DNA from 4 places in the Mucilaginibacter sp. 21P genome. Region 3 is predicted to be linked to each of the others. Evidence: riboswitches for the same ligand, from Rfam matches in the RefSeq annotation. Region 3 holds a riboswitch; each other region holds the start of a gene.
What was found. A riboswitch is a leader RNA that binds a small molecule or an ion and turns the genes downstream of it on or off. The one in region 3 is predicted to bind S-adenosylmethionine.
Positions count from the first base shown of each region.

Region 1 (4,235 bases), 1.8 Mb from region 3:
CAACCTTTGAGCGCGATGCCGATGGGGGCTTTTCCTCCGGTTATCAGTACAGTCGCTCAGCTAACCCAAACCGTGATGCGTTAGAAAAGGTTTTGGCGAAGTTAGATCAAGGGGTTGAAGCTGCTGCTTTTTCATCCGGCAACGCGGCGGGTATGGCCGTTTTTCAATCCCTTGAGCCTGGTAGCCACATTATTGCGCCTGATGACATGTACCACGGATTACGCAACCAGCTAAAGCAGCTTTTTGCCGGCATCCTGGAATTTGACTTTGTTGATGTAAATAACGAAGAAACGCTAAGGTCACATATTAAAACAAATACCCGGCTGATATGGGTTGAAACACCATCAAACCCGCTGCTTAAGATCACCGATATAAAAAAGGTGGTTGCCATAGCCCGCGAACACGATATCAAAGTGGTATGTGACAACACCTTTGCAACACCGATATGCCAGCAACCCCTAACACTTGGTGCCGATGTTGTGATGCACTCTACCACCAAATATTTTGGCGGCCATAGCGATCTGATGGGCGGCGCGTTGATCACTGCTGAAAAAACAGATTGGTGGGAAAAGATCCGAAATGTGCAAACCATGGGTGGCGCCATACCCTCTCCAATGGATTGCTACTATTTGGTTCGCAGCATTAAAACGCTTCCGTATCGTGTAAAAGGCCATGTACATAATGCGCAGCTTTTGGCAACTTTCTTAGAAAATCATGCGGCGGTTGAGCAGGTCATGTATCCGGGCTCAACTTCGCACCCGCAGTATAGCGTGGCAAAAGAACAAATGACACTGCCAGGTGCAATGATGTCCTTTACGCTAAAAGGCGGCGAAGAAGAAGCGAAAAAGGTAATCAATTCCTTAAAGATTTTTACGCAGGCAACGAGTTTAGGCGGCGTTGAAAGTTTAATAGAACACCGCGCATCTGTTGAAGGGCCGGATACCAAAACACCATTTAATCTACTGCGGGTCTCTGTTGGTTTAGAGCATATTGATGATCTGATTGCTGATCTGGAGCAGGCTATGGCTTGATTTTCGCACTCACGTAATCTTTATTTTTCAATTATTTAAAAATTTTATTTGGAAGATACTTTCCTATTGCCCTATATTTGAAACAATATTTGGTAGCAATACCATGATCAATTTTCCCTCACACGGATTTTGATTTATAAAGAAGCGGCGAGAGATCAGGCTCTGAGAACCGCTGGCAACCCTGCAAGGTGCAGAAGGTGCCAATTCCTGTCCCGGAAAATAATTTACCCGGGGGATATAAATTAATAGTCATGAAAAGTCTGATTTATTTAGCCCAACAAAACACATCGCAAACCCAATCGGGTACGTTTACTGTATACAACCCTGCTAATGGCTGTATTTGTATGTGTTGCTGCTGCTGTTGATGCAGTACACGTTCCCTTTTTCTGTTTCCTGAAAAATACGTGTCACCCTGCTTAGGATAGTTCTATCCGCACGCCAGTTAATCTCAGTTTAAATCAACTTAAAAAATACTACCATGTCTGCACTAAAATTTGAAACCCTACAATTACACGCCGGTCAGGAAGTAGATCCTACCACCAGGTCACGCGCAGTTCCTTTGTATCAAACCACGTCTTACGTATTTAACAACGCCGAGCATGGTGCCAACCTTTTTGCTTTAAAGGAATTTGGCAACATCTATACCCGTTTGATGAACCCGACAACTGATGTTTTTGAGAAACGCATTGCCGCTCTTGAAGGTGGTGTAGCGGCCTTAGCAACAGCATCAGGCCAGGCGGCTCAGTTCATTGCTTTAAATAATATCCTGCAAGCCGGCGACAACTTTGTTACCTCGCCGTATTTGTATGGAGGCACCTATAACCAGTTTAAGGTAGCTTTTAAACGCCTTGGTATAGAAGTACGTTTTGCCGAGGATGATACCGCCGAAAATCTTGAAAAACACATCGATGCTAAAACCAAAGCCATTTATGTAGAAACAATCGGCAACCCCGGTTTCAACATTCCTGACTTTGATCAAGTAGCGGCATTGGCAAAAAAGCATGATCTGCCGCTGATTGTAGATAATACTTTTGCAGCCGGTGGCTACCTGGTCCGCCCGTTACAACACGGTGCCAACATCGTTGTGGAGTCTACAACCAAATGGATAAATGGCCACGGCACCAGCATTGGGGGTGTAATTGTTGATGGCGGTAATTACAACTGGGGTAACGGTAAATTCCCGCAATTTACCGAGCCGAGCGAAGGCTATCATGGACTGATATTCAATGACGTGTTTGGAATCAATGGCCCTTTTGGTAACATCAACTTCATCATTCGTGCCCGTGTGGAAGGCTTGCGTGATTTTGGCCCTTCGCAATCACCATTCAATTCCTGGTTAAACATCCAAGGACTGGAAACTCTGTCATTAAGAGTACAACGCCATGTAGATAATGCACTTGAGTTAGCTAAATGGTTGGAGCGACATCCGCAAGTAGAAAAAGTGAACTACCCGGGACTGGAATCGTCACCAAACCACACCAACGCTAAAAAATATCTGAAGAATGGCTTTGGCGCTGTGTTGTCTTTTGAAGTAAAAGGCGGGCAGGAAAATGCGTCGGCCGTTATCGATAACCTTAAATTGGTTAGTCATTTAGCTAATGTAGGCGATTCAAAAACATTAATTATACAACCATCAGTAACTACGCACCAACAACTGAGCGATGCCGAGCAGTTATCTGCCGGTGTTACCCCTGCCCTGCTGCGCGTTGCCGTTGGTATTGAACATATAGATGATATTAAAGCCGATTTTGAGCAGGCATTTGTCAAGATCGGTCAGTTAGCATATGCATAAAGACCTTTTAATAGTTTTTTAGTTTTTAAGTGATAGTTGTAGAGAGTGGTTGCCAGGCAGCCGCTCCTCTATAACTGAAAAAGAAGAAATGAGTACACAAACCTTTACTTATACAGGGACTTTCGAACTTGAATCGGGCCGTAAACTACAAGGTATTGAAGTAGGTTACAATACTTACGGTACCCTCAACAAAAACCGGGATAATGTAGTGTGGGTATGCCATGCCCTCACTGCAAATTCCGATGTTTTCGACTGGTGGAAAGGCCTGTTTGGCCCAGAAGACCATTTTAACCCTGATGAATATTTTATTATTTGTGCTAATGTTCTGGGTTCGCCATATGGAACAGTTAACCCGCTAAGCAACAACCCGGCAACCGGTCAACCCTATTTTTTGGCATTTCCGGAATATACCATCAGGGATATTGTAAAAGCTCACCAGTTACTGGCTGACCATTTAGCTATCGATAAGATAGAAATATTATTGGGTGGCTCTTTAGGCGGCCAGCAAGCATTGGAGTGGAGCATTATTGAGCAGGATCGTATCAAGAACCTGATATTGATCGCCACCAATGCCAACCACTCACCATGGGGCATTGCGTTTAACGAATCGCAACGTTTGGCCATCAACGCCGACCGTACCTTCCAGGCAGGTAGTATAGATGGCGGTGCAAAGGGATTAAAAGCAGCCAGAAGTATCGCGCTCCTATCCTACCGTAATTACAAAACTTACGGCATTACTCAACATGAAGACAGCGACGAGATACCCGAGAGCTTTAAAGCAGCAAGCTATCAAAACTACCAGGGACAAAAACTTGTGAACCGTTTTAATGCTTACAGCTACTGGTTTTTGTCAAAAGCGATGGATTCGCACAACGTTGGCCGTGGCCGTGGTGGAGTTGATAAAGCTTTGGGCCTGGTAAAGGCGCGCACTTTGGTAATTGGCATCAAGTCAGACGTATTGTTCCCTATTGAGGAACAGCAATACCTATTCAGGCATATACCTAAATCGGCTTTTGCCGAATTAGACTCGTTTTATGGTCACGATGGTTTCCTGATAGAGACCGAAGACCTTACAAAGGTGATCACATCCTTCCTGAAAACGGATGTAAAGGGAAAAATTATTGAATTACAAAAAATAGCTTAATGAGCAAAAAACTTACCATTGGTCTCTTCGGCTTCGGCGTTGTGGGCCAGGGACTGTACGATATCATCAAAACAAAGAACCTTAACCTGGAGATCGTAAAGATTGCCATCAAAAACCCTGAGAAAGACCGTTCTTTACCAAAAGAGTTATTCACTACAGACAGGGACGATATATTGAACAACCCTGAAATTAATACGGTTGTTGAATTGATAAATGATACTGAGGCGGCCTTTGAGATCGTATCTCGTGCTCTAAGCTCAGGCAAGAA
Region 1 covers NZ_CP063061.1:3,404,296-3,408,530, forward strand. Annotated here, with positions in the region: gene INP83_RS15225 (PLP-dependent aspartate aminotransferase family protein) at 1-1,031, shown strand, start outside; SAM riboswitch class I at 1,163-1,275, shown strand; gene INP83_RS15230 (O-acetylhomoserine aminocarboxypropyltransferase/cysteine synthase family protein) at 1,510-2,823, shown strand; gene metX (homoserine O-acetyltransferase) at 2,912-3,967, shown strand; gene INP83_RS15240 (homoserine dehydrogenase) at 3,967-4,235, shown strand, end outside.
Region 1: linked by a shared signal. The riboswitch ahead of INP83_RS15230 (O-acetylhomoserine aminocarboxypropyltransferase/cysteine synthase family protein) and the one ahead of metH (methionine synthase) in region 3 are both predicted to bind S-adenosylmethionine.

Region 2 (4,235 bases), 1.8 Mb from region 3:
CAAAGCCGTACCATCCGCAGCTGAAAGTGCGTATGCCGAGATAGCGTAATATCTACCCTAACGCTTTGTTCAGCGCTATTACAGATGCCTTAAACTGATCGCGCGGTACAACAAACTGGATGTTAACCCGGCCATACGCTAAACCTGCTGCCAGGATGTTTATCTCATCGCGGGCAAGTGCTGCAGTGCTTTTAGCCAGCAAACCTGGCTGATCCATATTGGTACCTAATAAACAAACCATGGAAACCGGCTCGTGCTTAACACGCTCAAATTTTGTTCTCAGATCAGTTATCAGTGCTTCCTTAAAATCGTTTTCCCAAATAACAATGGATATGCTGTTTGCACTGGTTGATTTAAAGGTATAACTAACCTGGTGCGCGGCGAATATCTCCATGATAATTAAGTCGCTGCCTACGTTGCCGGTCATCAAAGGGTCGTAAATATCGATCAGTAATTGCTTATCGGTGCCGGTGATCACCTCTACCCTTTTCAGTTGCGAAACATATTGGCGGGTTATCAGCGTACCGGGATGCGCTGGTTCAAAGGTGTTTTTGATGCGCAGATGGATGCCGGCCATTTCCAATGGCTTAGCAGCCTTTGGGTGTATAGCTTCCATGCCAACATCGGCAAGCTGATCGGCAATATCATAGTTAGTATTACCTACCGGGTGCACGTTATCGATACCAACAATATTAGGGTCGGCAGTTGAAAGGTGATATTCCTTGTGGATAATGGCCTCATCAGGCCTAAGTATGGATGCTATTTTACTGAACGTTACCTCAGAATACCCGCGGTCAAACTCGCGCATAATGCCTTCTGTACCTTTAGCGTAACCGGTTACAATACAAATGCTGTTTGGCAGATCTATTTTAGCAAAGACATCTTTAATACGCTCGTCAATTGTCATGGCGCGAGAATCGTCAAAACCGGCCATATCTACCAACACGGCATTAAGTCCCCTGGTTTTAAGGATAGCAGCCAGCACCATGGCCGAATGCGTTTCGCCAATGGAAGCCAGGATCTCGCGGGCAGCCAATAACACACCCTCATTAAGATAACCGGAAGCCAGCATTGTAGAGGCGCTATCCAGATAAACGATAGCCTTTGCCATGTGCTGATCTATCTGCGCATCAGCCCAGGTAACATCAAGGCCCAGCTCGCCATATACTGCATTTAAGCGCTTAAGTTCCACAGAAACCTCGTTAAGTGCTGTCCGGTAATCCTCTCCTTTTGCAAAACGATGGTAAACACCCGGCGCCTTAGTTTTCTTATTCTCCAGTAAAATATTGGTAACGCCGGAGAACGCCGATACAACAAGGATTCGATTGTATGGCGAATCGCCGTAAAACACAATGTTATCAATTACATCTTTAAGGGCACTCATTGATGTGCCGCCAATTTTTTCAACTGTTAACCGGGTATTCATGCCGCAAATGTATAATATCAAACGGTATTTGGGTACTTAATCTATTTTAATATATGCCCGGCAGTTGCTGTTTGCCAAATACTCTGTCCACCAAAAACTGCCCGTACGTTTCGGTATGGCGGTTTTATGCCATTAAAAAGTCATTTAGAAAAATATCTACAAAATACGTAGACATTATATATTTTTAATCTATATTTGCATCGAAGTTCTTTTTAAGACTTATCCAGAAAGACCGAGGGAATGGCCCTTTGACGTCTTAGCAACCTCTGCCCCTGCGTTGGCGAAAGGTGCTAAATCCTGCTCCTGATAAACAGGAGAAAGATAAGCGAGTGCAATTTATTTGCCGCAATTAACCGGTACTTACCTGGTGAGTTTATAAAAGACAAACAATAAACGTTACCCTACAAACAACTATGAAAACAGCTTTTACGCAAACTGTATCGTTATCCTTAACCCCTTTCGCTTTATGCTGGCGAATGCCTGGCATGTGTTGTTGCTGCTGTTGTTAACCCAGTAACATTAACTCCATTTAATTTATTGCATACTCATTAATGCAGGTAGATTTTACCGGGCAAAGTAGATAGGTATGCCATGTTCAAAACTTTATTTCACAGTAAAAAATGTCAAAAATTTACAAACTCTTACTGGTGGCTTTACTACCGGTAATCATTGTTCAGCACTTATCGGCCCAATCAATTAAGGTAAGCGGCGTGGTAACTGCTAAGGGCGACGGCCAGCCTTTACCGGGTGTAAGTGTAACCGTACAAGGCACAACCAATGGCACCCAAACAGATGTTCAGGGCCGCTTTAGTATCAATGCCAAAGTAAATGATGTGCTACAGGTATCGTACCTGGGCTTCACCACACAGCGCATCACCGTTACGCAAAGTTCCGCCCCGCTGCAGATAGTCTTAGTGGAGGCACCTAACTCACTTAATGAGGTGGTGGTGACCGCACTAAACATCAGCAAGGATAAAAAATCTTTAGGCTACGCGGTTCAGGGACTTAAGTCGAAAGACATATCCGAAGCCAAGGAAACTAACCTGGTGAATGCCCTTGCCGGAAAAATAGCCGGTGTTACCGTTACCAATAGCCAGGGCGATATGGGTTCATCGCGTATCGTTATACGTGGTGAGGTATCTATCTCCGGCAATAACCAACCCCTGTTTGTGGTAGATGGTGTGTTGGTGGATAACACGCAGCAGTTAGGCACAAACGGTTCGCGCGATTTTCCCAACTCACTATCTGATTTCAACTCTGAGGATATCGAATCTATTACCGTTCTGAAAGGCCCTAACGCTGCAGCTTTATACGGTTCGCGTGCGGCTTCAGGCGTTATCCTTATTAAAACTAAAACCGGTAAGGGTGTAAAGGGCATTGGCGTTACCATTAACTCTTACACCAGCTTTGCTACTCTTAAAGTTTTCCCTGACTACCAAAATTCATACGGACAAGGCGCTAACGGCAAATTCAGTTATGTTGATGGCAAGGGTGGCGGCGTTAACGACGGTGTTGACGAAAGCTGGGGACCGCGCTTGGACGGCCGCCTGATACCGCAATTTTACTCCAACGGCACACCGGTGCCTTTTATAGCGCATCCGGATAATGTTCGCAGTTTCTTTAATACCGGCGTTACTTTAAATAACGGTGTAGCCTTCGCGGGCAGCAGCGATAAATTCGATTTCCGAGCATCGTACAACAACCTGCACCAAACCGGTGTAGTACCTAATTCATCATTGGGGCGAAACTCGTTCTCGCTGAACACAACGTTCCGGCCTACCGATAAACTTACCGTTACCACAACCGCTAATTACATCAAAGACGATGCAGGTAACTTACCGGGTACTTACGGCAGGCGTGCAACAAGCACCATGCTCCAGTTTACATGGTTTGGCCGCCAGGTTGATGTAAGCCAGCTTAAAAACTACCGTGATGCCAACGGAAATACGTTTAACTGGAATAACAGCTACTACAGCAATCCATATTTTATCGCTTACGAAAATACCGTTGGACAGTTTAAAAATCATTTTATAGGGAGCGCTGAGGTAAACTACAAGATCATCAAAGGCTTATCTGCCAACCTGCGCACCGGTACCGATTTCTATAACGACAGGCGCAAGATAAAAGTGGCTTACGGCACAAACGGTACCCCATTTGGGTCTTATGAAGAAGATGCTTACTATGTAAACGAGACCAATACCGAAGGCCGCTTACAGTACACCAAAAAGCTGAACAAAGATTTTTCTTTAGACGCTTTTGTGGGTGGTAACATTGGTACTACAACCCGCGAGCAGAACGACCAGATAGCACCGAAACTTGCCATTGCTGGCTTATATACGCTTAGCAACTCGCGCGACCCTCTGGTATCTTCAAATGTTTACGGCAAACTTAAAACATATAGCTACTTCGCTTCGGCGCAGATAGGTTTCAGGGATTATGCCTTTATCAACGTAACCGGCCGTAATGATTGGTCGTCTACCCTGCCTGCTGCTAACCTTTCTTACTTCTACCCGTCTGTTAATGGTAGTTTGGTGCTTTCAGAAGCGCTGGATTTAAAAAGCGATGTTTTAAGCTATTTAAAAGTACGCGGCGGATGGTCAAAAGTTGGTAAAGCAACTGATCCCTACCAGTTAATTAATACTTATGGGTTTCTGGCACCGTTTAATCTGAGTCAGCCCGGCGGTGGTACGGTGGCTAATCCGCAGCAGTTGCTCAACTCAACAGACCTTAATCCGAATTTAAAACCGGAAACTACGACATCTACAGAAGCCGGCGTTGAGGCTGGTTTCCTTAATAATCGCCTGCGACT
Region 2 covers NZ_CP063061.1:2,264,186-2,268,420, reverse strand. Annotated here, with positions in the region: gene INP83_RS10375 (hypothetical protein) at 1-49, shown strand, start outside; gene INP83_RS10370 (aspartate kinase) at 53-1,426, opposite strand; SAM riboswitch class I at 1,643-1,754, shown strand; gene INP83_RS10365 (SusC/RagA family TonB-linked outer membrane protein) at 2,047-4,235, shown strand, end outside.
Region 2: linked by a shared signal. The riboswitch ahead of INP83_RS10365 (SusC/RagA family TonB-linked outer membrane protein) and the one ahead of metH (methionine synthase) in region 3 are both predicted to bind S-adenosylmethionine.

Region 3 (4,235 bases):
TCGTACCAGATGAACAGGCCAACATGAAGGCGACCATCCTTGGGGCTATCTTTCACCTTAAAAAGCAAAAGGTTGGCAAAATACTGGAGAGCCTGCGTAAACAACTGCAAACTACTTTAGAAGCCGCCGACCAGGAAATACTGCTTAACCAGTACATGCACATGAAAAAGGTAGAGAAACATATATCGGATTACTTAGGATCTGTTATACTCAAATAATGGCCCTTCACAACGATCTCGGTAAACAAGGCGAAACACTTGCCAAAGCTTTTTTGGAAGCTGCCGGCTACGAGATATTGGACGAAAACTGGGTTTTCGGCAAAGCAGAGATAGACTTAATTGCTTATAAAAACAAGGTGATTATATTTACCGAAGTTAAAGCGCGTAGCGGCACGGGCTTTGGCCTGCCCGAGGATTTTGTAGATACCCGCAAGCAAAACCTGCTGGCCCATGCTGCAGATGAATACATTTATTTAATGAACCATAACGGCGAAGTGCGGTTTGACATAATATCTGTGCTTTTTAACCGTAATAATACCCATACCATAAAACATATTGAAGATGCCTTTTGGCCTTCTGCCACCTAACACAAAATGAATAAAAAATTAGTGCTCCTGGCCTTTGCGGCTTCCCTGCTTGCTTACGGCTGCCATACTGATACCGATAATGCCCAGCAAGACCTTACCGTTAGCCCTGATGCCGGCACCACTTACAAGGCAGGTCAGCAGGTTGAAATAAAAGTAAATTTCCCGAAGGATGCCAAGATAGATTCTGTAGTGTACCTGGTTGATAGCACCCGCATCGGTTCAAAAAAAGACCAGACCGGCGTTACGCTAAAAACCGACAGCCTCAGTTTAGGTGCACGCACCATTACCGCCAAGGTTTACCAACCCGGCGCCGCTGCGCAGGATGTTACCACCAACATCGTATTGTTGCCCGCAAAAGCACCGGAGGAGCTAACGTTTACTGTAGAAAAGGTTTTTCCGCATGATACCAGTCTTTACACCGAAGGCTTGATATATGACAACAACGGCTTTTATGAAAGCAGCGGTGGTTATGCCCAACCTCCAGCCGGTGTGCCTGCCGATGGCCAGTCTAAACTGGTAAAAACGACCCTGCCAAGTGGTAAAATTGTTCAGCAGAAAATGATCGACCCTAAGGTGTTTGGCGAAGGAATTGTGGTTATCGGCGATAAGATAATGATGCTTACCTGGAAAGAAAAGATAGGCTACGTTTTTGACCGCAAGACGTTCGATCTGAAAAACACCTTTAATAACAACGTGGGTGTTGAAGGCTGGGGCACGACCTACGATGGTAATAAGATCTACATGGATGATAGCACCAACCGCATCTGGTTCCTGAATAAAGACACTTACCAGCAAACCGGCTATATTGATGTTTATGATGATAAAGGGCCTGTTAACGAGATCAACGAGTTGGAATATATTGATGGTAAGATCTACGCCAATGTTTACAAAACCGAAAACATCCTGGTGATAGACCCAAAAACAGGTGCAGTACTGCAGCGTGCTAACATGGCTGATATGTACCCGGCAAGCAAGCGTAATATTGAGGCTGATGTGCTTAATGGCATCGCTTATGACAAAGCCACCAAGCGCATATTTGTTACCGGCAAAAAATGGGATAAGCTGTTCCAGGTTAAGTTCAGCAAAAAATAATAAAAGAGGCAGCCATCGGGCTGCCTTTTACGTTCATTAGGATTCGCAGCATGAACGTAAATATAGTTGTGAGATGCAACCCCGTTTCATTTGCACTTTACAACATTATTATTCATCTTTGCACTGCTTATGGAGAAAGACGGAGGGATTAGACCCTGCGATGTCTTAGCAACCTGTTACTTAACAAGGTGCTACATTCTACCCGGACCAGCAATACTGCCCGGGACAGATAAGTGAAAGTCAACCGTTAACACCCCGACTTTTCGAAATAAGTCTTCGTAGTATTAAGTAATTAGTATCAAGTATCAGGATTTTTTCTTGTGCAAGATATGATATGGTATCCATGCGGTACTTGCTACTTGATACTCGCTACTTGATACCGAAAAATGGACATTAGAAAAGAACTACAGAAACGCATCCTGGTAATTGACGGGGCAATGGGCACCATGATACAGCGGTACGAACTAACGGAAGCTGATTTTCGTGGGGAGCGTTTCCGTGATCATCCGTCAGACCTTAAGGGCAACAATGACCTGTTGAACCTTACCCGTCCGGATGTGATCAAGGCTATACATAAAGAGTACCTGGAGGCCGGTGCCGATATCATCGAAACCAATACTTTCAGCACTCAGCGCATTTCCCTGGCTGATTATCACATGGAAGATCTGGGCTACGAGCTAAGCTACGAGGGTGCCCGCCTTGCCCGTGAAGCTGCTGATGAATATACTGCCCTTACGCCTGATAAACCGCGCTTTGTGGCCGGTGCAGTTGGCCCTACCAACCGTACGGCATCGTTATCACCTGATGTAAACGACCCGGGTTACCGTGCTGTTACCTTTGATGACCTGGCCGAGGCTTACTATGAGCAGGTACGCGGTTTGGTTGATGGCGGATCGGACGTATTATTGGTTGAAACCATTTTTGATACGTTGAATGCCAAAGCGGCACTATTTGCAATAGATAGATATAAACAGGAATGTTTGGCTGCCGGTAAAGATTACGCAGCTTTCCGCCCTACGGGTGGAATCATGATCTCCGGAACGATTACCGATGCATCAGGCCGTACGTTATCAGGCCAAACAGTTGAGGCTTTCTGGAACTCCGTTAGTCATGCTAATTTATTGTCGGTTGGTTTAAATTGTGCCTTGGGTGCCCGCGAAATGCGCCCGCACTTAGAGGAGTTATCTGAAAAGGCTGGTGTGTTTATTTCAGCCTACCCTAACGCAGGTTTGCCTAACGAGTTTGGTGCCTATGATGAAACCCCGCACGAAACCGCCCACCAGGTTGACGATTTCATAAAAGCCGGCCTGGTGAATATCGTTGGTGGTTGTTGTGGTACCACGCCAGATCATATCAAATGTATTGCTGATAAAGCGGCGAAATATCCGCCCCGCGCTATTCCGGAGATAAAGCCTTATTTGCGCCTAAGCGGCTTAGAAGCTGTTACGCTAACGCCGGAGACCAACTTTGTAAACATTGGTGAGCGTACCAACATCACCGGTTCGCCAAAATTCTCTAAACTCATCCTTGCCGAAAATTACGAGGAAGCCCTTTCTGTTGCTTTACAGCAGGTAGAAGGCGGTGCCCAGGTTATCGATATTAACATGGACGAGGGGATGATCGACTCTGAAGCCGTAATGGTGAAATTCCTGAACCTGGTTGCCAGCGAGCCGGATATTGCCAAACTGCCCATCATGGTCGATTCATCAAAATGGAGCGTACTGGAAGCTGGTTTAAAATGTTTACAGGGCAAGGGAATTGTAAACTCCATCTCCCTTAAAGAAGGCGAGGAAAAGTTTAAAGAATATGCCCGCAAGATATTAAGCTATGGCGCTGCCACGGTGGTGATGGCCTTTGATGAGACCGGTCAGGCCGATTCACTGGAGCGCCGTAAAGAGATCTGCGAACGCAGCTACCGTATCCTGGTTGATGAGGTTGGTTTCCCGCCGCAGGATATTATTTTCGACCCCAACATCCTTACCGTTGCAACCGGTTTGGAAGAACATAACAATTACGCGGTAGACTTTATTGAGGCTACCCGCTGGATAAAACAAAACCTGCCACATGCCAAGGTAAGCGGTGGGGTGAGTAACATTTCCTTCTCGTTCCGCGGTAATAACGTGGTGCGCGAAGCCATGCACTCGGCCTTCCTTTACCATGCCATAAAAGCCGGCCTGGATATGGGTATTGTTAACGCCGGTATGCTGGAGGTGTACGAGCAGATCCCGAAAGACCTGTTAGAGCTGGTTGAGGATGTATTGCTTAACCGCCGCCCCGATGCTACTGAGCGCCTGGTTGAATTTGCCGATACTATCAAAAGCAAAGGTAAAGAGGTGGTGCGCGATGAAGAGTGGCGTAAAGGTTCTGTTGAAGAACGCTTGTCGCACTCGCTGGTAAAAGGTATTGTTGAATACCTGGATGCCGATGTGGAAGAAGCCCGGCAGAAATATGCCCGCCCGTTGGAAGTGATTGAAGGCCCGCTGATGGATGGCATGAACATCGTTGGCGACCTGTTTGGTGCCGGTAAAATGTTTTTACCGCAGGTGGTAAAGTCGGC
Region 3 covers NZ_CP063061.1:431,143-435,377, forward strand. Annotated here, with positions in the region: gene dnaG (DNA primase) at 1-218, shown strand, start outside; gene INP83_RS01715 (YraN family protein) at 218-586, shown strand; gene INP83_RS01720 (glutaminyl-peptide cyclotransferase) at 593-1,678, shown strand; SAM riboswitch class I at 1,803-1,914, shown strand; gene metH (methionine synthase) at 2,065-4,235, shown strand, end outside.

Region 4 (4,235 bases), 1.8 Mb from region 3:
ACGCGTGCAGGTCTTGTTTAATGGCTTCCAGGTCTAATGATTTAAACTCTTCGGCATAGTTAAACTGCTCATCCATCGGGTTGGTAAGCTGCGAATTTTGGCGTAAAATATTCAGCTTAAGCTGGTTTGGCCACCAATCGCGGTTGCGTGTACCGCCACCTGCGGTGTTATGAGTCAAAGTGCCATTGTGGAAAGGGCATTTGCTGATGTCGTTCGAATTGTTTTCCATGTTAAAATTGATTGGTTAGTATCTGATGATTAACAAATGTGAAGGTAGGAGTTAAACAAACACAATACCAATCGAATTTTTCGATAACGAATAGGGAAAAGTTATATGCAGAGCTGTGAGGGGAGTAGAGTTAGGAGCGTTTGCCGATTGACTCACCCCGACATTGCTGACGCTTGTCGACCCTCTCTTCGCTGTGCGAAAAGAGGGTAAGGATAGTTATCCCTCTGGTGCATGCAGCGGAGAGGGTCCGGCGTGGCGCAGACCGGGTGAGTAAATTTAGGTTTTGAAAATATCAGCAGTTGCTTTATGCCGCTAAAGGCTGCAATAAAGCAGATAATACATTTACCACCCGATTAATCTCTTCAGCGGTGTTGAACCGGCTAAATGAGAAACGTACGGTGTGACGCCCCGGACGAATTTTTAATGCCTGTAATACGTGTGAGGCGGCCCCGGTTGAGCAGGCACTGCCACCGGATACTGCTATGCCTTGTTCGTCCAAACATCGCAGCAGATCGTCCCCGGTATTGGGCAGGCAAACGCTAAGCACCGTGTATAAACTTTTATCTGCGTTGGCAGAATTGCCATTAAAGCTAACGCCGCTGATATTATCTAACAAGCCTGCCACCAACTGGTCTTTTAGTGATTGTATATATAGTTGATGTTGATCCAGATCGGCATAAGCCAGTTGCAGCGCTTTAATAAGGCCTACTATGCCTGCTATGTTTTCTGTACCGGCGCGTAATTTTGCTTCCTGACCGCCGCCGTGCAGCAGTTGGGTTATGGGAGACTCCTTGCGGCAGTATAAAAATCCCACGCCCTTTGGCCCGTGAAATTTATGTGCCGATGCTGCAAGATAATGAACCTTCAGCTTTTGCAGATCATGAACGTAGTGACCTATTGTTTGTACCGTATCGGTATGGAAAAGCGCTTTATATTCTTCGCAAAGTTCGCCAATTGCAGCTATATCATTTAAGTTGCCTATCTCGTTATTTGCATGCATTACCGATACAAAGCTTTTTGGATGCTGTTGTAGCAAGCTTTCCAGATGTACAAGGTCCAATGTCCCCTGAGCATCATGTTCGATGTAGCTTATTTTGATCTTACCTTTTCTCTCAAATTGTTGCAGTGTGTGCAGTACTGCATGGTGTTCAAATTTGGTAGTGATAACGTGCTCAACTTCTGCGCCGTAAATAGCCGAATGGATGGCGGTATTGTCTGCCTCGGTGCCCCCGGATGTGAATATGATCTCCTCCGGACTGGCGTTTAATAATTGCGCAATGGTTTTGCGGCAACTATCCAGCGTAGCTTTAACTTCTCTGCCAAACGCATGATGAGATGAAGCATTGCCAAAGTGCTGCAGGTAAAACGGCGTCATGGCTTCAAATACTTGTTTATCTAATGGAGTTGTTGCGGCGTTATCAAGGTAAATTTTCATATGTTAAATAAATTAATGTCTTTATGAAACTTACCAGTTCACCGGGGCTTGGCAGCAGAACGCTGCTATTGCTTATCTTTCTCCATTAATTACAGGAGCAGGATTTAGCACCTTTTACCAAAGTGGTACAGGTTGCTAAGACGTCAAAGGGCCATTCCCTCGGTCTTTCTGGATAAGTTTTAAAGAACGTTTCGACAGCAAATATACAAATAATATATAAAGTCTATAGTTTTATAGATTTTTTTTGATTTTTCATTTTAGGTGTTTACTTTTGTCCTGTCCGATAAGAAAAACAACATGAGCATCAACGCTAAAATATCTACGTCCGCTGTTAAATCAAGCTTCTCTCAAAGGCTTGGTTATTGTTGTTGTTGATTTCGGCATCTCGTTAAAATCTTTTGATTTTATGATTTTATATAATAGGTCGTTTCGGTCTGTGATTCACACTATTTTTCAAACAATAAATATTTTAAAAACAATCTTCTAAAGCCCCTCTCCAAAGAAAAGGGGTGGGGAGAAGCTAAGGTTAGGTGGCCGAGTGGCGAGGCACGGGTCTGCAACACCTGTTACAGCGGTTCAAATCCGATTCTAACCTCTAAATAAAACAAAAGGCGGGGTGGCCGAGTGGTTAGGCGGGCGTCTGCAAAACGCCATACAACGGTTCGAATCCGTTCTCACGCCTCTTTTAAGTTTCTCATCTCAGGTTTATAATTGGTTACAAAGTGCCCCTGCCCAACAGGGGCCTTTGTTGTTTATGTCTGAACCCGAATTGAAAGAATTTGAGGAATAACAGAATTATAAAAATTCAGCAAATTATTTTAATTCGGGTCCATACAAAAAAAGGCTGCGAAATTTCGCAGCCTTTACAATGAAGTTTTTTAATTATCAATTCACATCGAACCATAATTTGGTAGTTAATGCGTCAGCGCCCTGGCTGGCAACTGCAGCTTTGTAGCTGGTGCCATTAAGCGATTGCTCTGTACCGGGGTAGATAAACCTTAGCGGTATCTTGCCTCCAAGTGTACCGGCAACTGCCGGGGTAAGTTGCGGATAATCCAGGCGTCGCCATTCGGCATAAGCCTCTAATCCCTGGCCAAATAGCGCAATCCATTTTTGTTCGCCTATTGATTTACGATAGTTAGCCGCATCATATGCAACGCTGCTTTGAGCCAGGTAGGTGTTTATATCGGCGGTGCCTATACCGTATTGCGTTAATGATGCGGTTATAGCCTGCCTGTACAAATCGGCAGCGTTGCCGGCAATAAAACCGCGTTGGGCAGCTTCGGCCTGGTCAAATAGTACTTCAGCATAACTGATGATCACTGCCGGTGCGCTTGGCGCTAAAAAGTAGGTGCCCGGTTTTGATGTTTTCGTAAAGCCATAGCTGCTGGCATCACCTACCAAAAGTCCGTTTGGCAAGCCAACATAAGTTTGTGGTGTAGCATCCTTTGTTTTGCTGGCATAAACCGGCAGGCGCGGGTCATTTAATGCAAAAAGCTTATCTACAATTGTTTTGCTGATGCGGTAATCATCCCTGGTATCAAACAAATTGCTGATAGGGTTTTGGTTAGGCGATGCCGCGTAAACCAGTTGTGCGGTTTCGCTGTTACTGCTGATGTAACCGCTGCCATCCGCTTGAATGTCGGCCAGTACCTGCTTTGCTTTTTCAGGCTCGCGGTCTGCAATGCGCAGGGCAATACGTAAACGCAGCGAGTTGGCAAATTTTTTCCATAGCAGTATCTGGTTTGCGCCGCTGCTGGTGCCATAGATGATGTCGCCTGCAATTGCAGGACCTGAAGGGCTAAGGAAGGTTTGAGCCGATTTCAGATCATCGAGGATGGCAAAATACACATCCTTTTGTTTGTCGTAAGCAGGTGTCAGGAATTCGTTAATGCTTGCTGCCTGCGTGTAAGGCACATCGCCATAATTATCAGTTAGCAATTGGAAAGCCCATGATCTTAGTACTAAAGCAACTCCTTTATAATTAGGGTTAGCTTGTGCATCGGCAATTTTTACAAGTGCGTTAAGATTCACAACCCCTCTTGAATAACCTGTACCCCAAAGCTCATTAAAGGATGTACTGGTATAGATATACCTGTCGGGGTCGGTATACTGTATCTTGGCCCAGTTTTGTACCCAAAGCAAGCTGGCGTCCATATTATTGGATGTCCCCCAGTAAGTATCTGCCAAAGCTTTTGTTACGCCTGTTAAGATATAATCCGGCTGACCGGTTTCTGACGCGTTTGGATTTTTGTTGATATCCTCAATCGTTTTTTTGCAGGCTGTTGCCGATAAAAGCAGTGTTCCTGATATGATGGTGGCTAAATATTTAATTTTCATTGTTTTAGAATTTGAGGTTCACGTTAAAACCAAGGTTACGTACAGTAGGCAGCGTAAGGTCTTCTAAACCTTGTGCGTTACCGCTGTTAAATGCTGTTTCAGGATCAATGTTGGGTACCTTTTTGTGTATGATCCAAAGGTTACGGCCAACCAATGATACTGTTGCCGATTGCAGGCCGATGCCTTTAACCCAATTCTGCGGCAGTGTGTATCCAAGCTTTACCTCCCGCA
Region 4 covers NZ_CP063061.1:2,259,151-2,263,385, forward strand. Annotated here, with positions in the region: gene katG (catalase/peroxidase HPI) at 1-229, opposite strand, end outside; gene INP83_RS10345 (cysteine desulfurase family protein) at 534-1,664, opposite strand; SAM riboswitch class I at 1,734-1,843, opposite strand; tRNA gene INP83_RS10350 (tRNA-Cys) at 2,189-2,259, shown strand; tRNA gene INP83_RS10355 (tRNA-Cys) at 2,275-2,346, shown strand; gene INP83_RS10360 (SusD/RagB family nutrient-binding outer membrane lipoprotein) at 2,550-4,004, opposite strand; gene INP83_RS10365 (SusC/RagA family TonB-linked outer membrane protein) at 4,009-4,235, opposite strand, start outside.
Region 4: linked by a shared signal. The riboswitch ahead of INP83_RS10345 (cysteine desulfurase family protein) and the one ahead of metH (methionine synthase) in region 3 are both predicted to bind S-adenosylmethionine.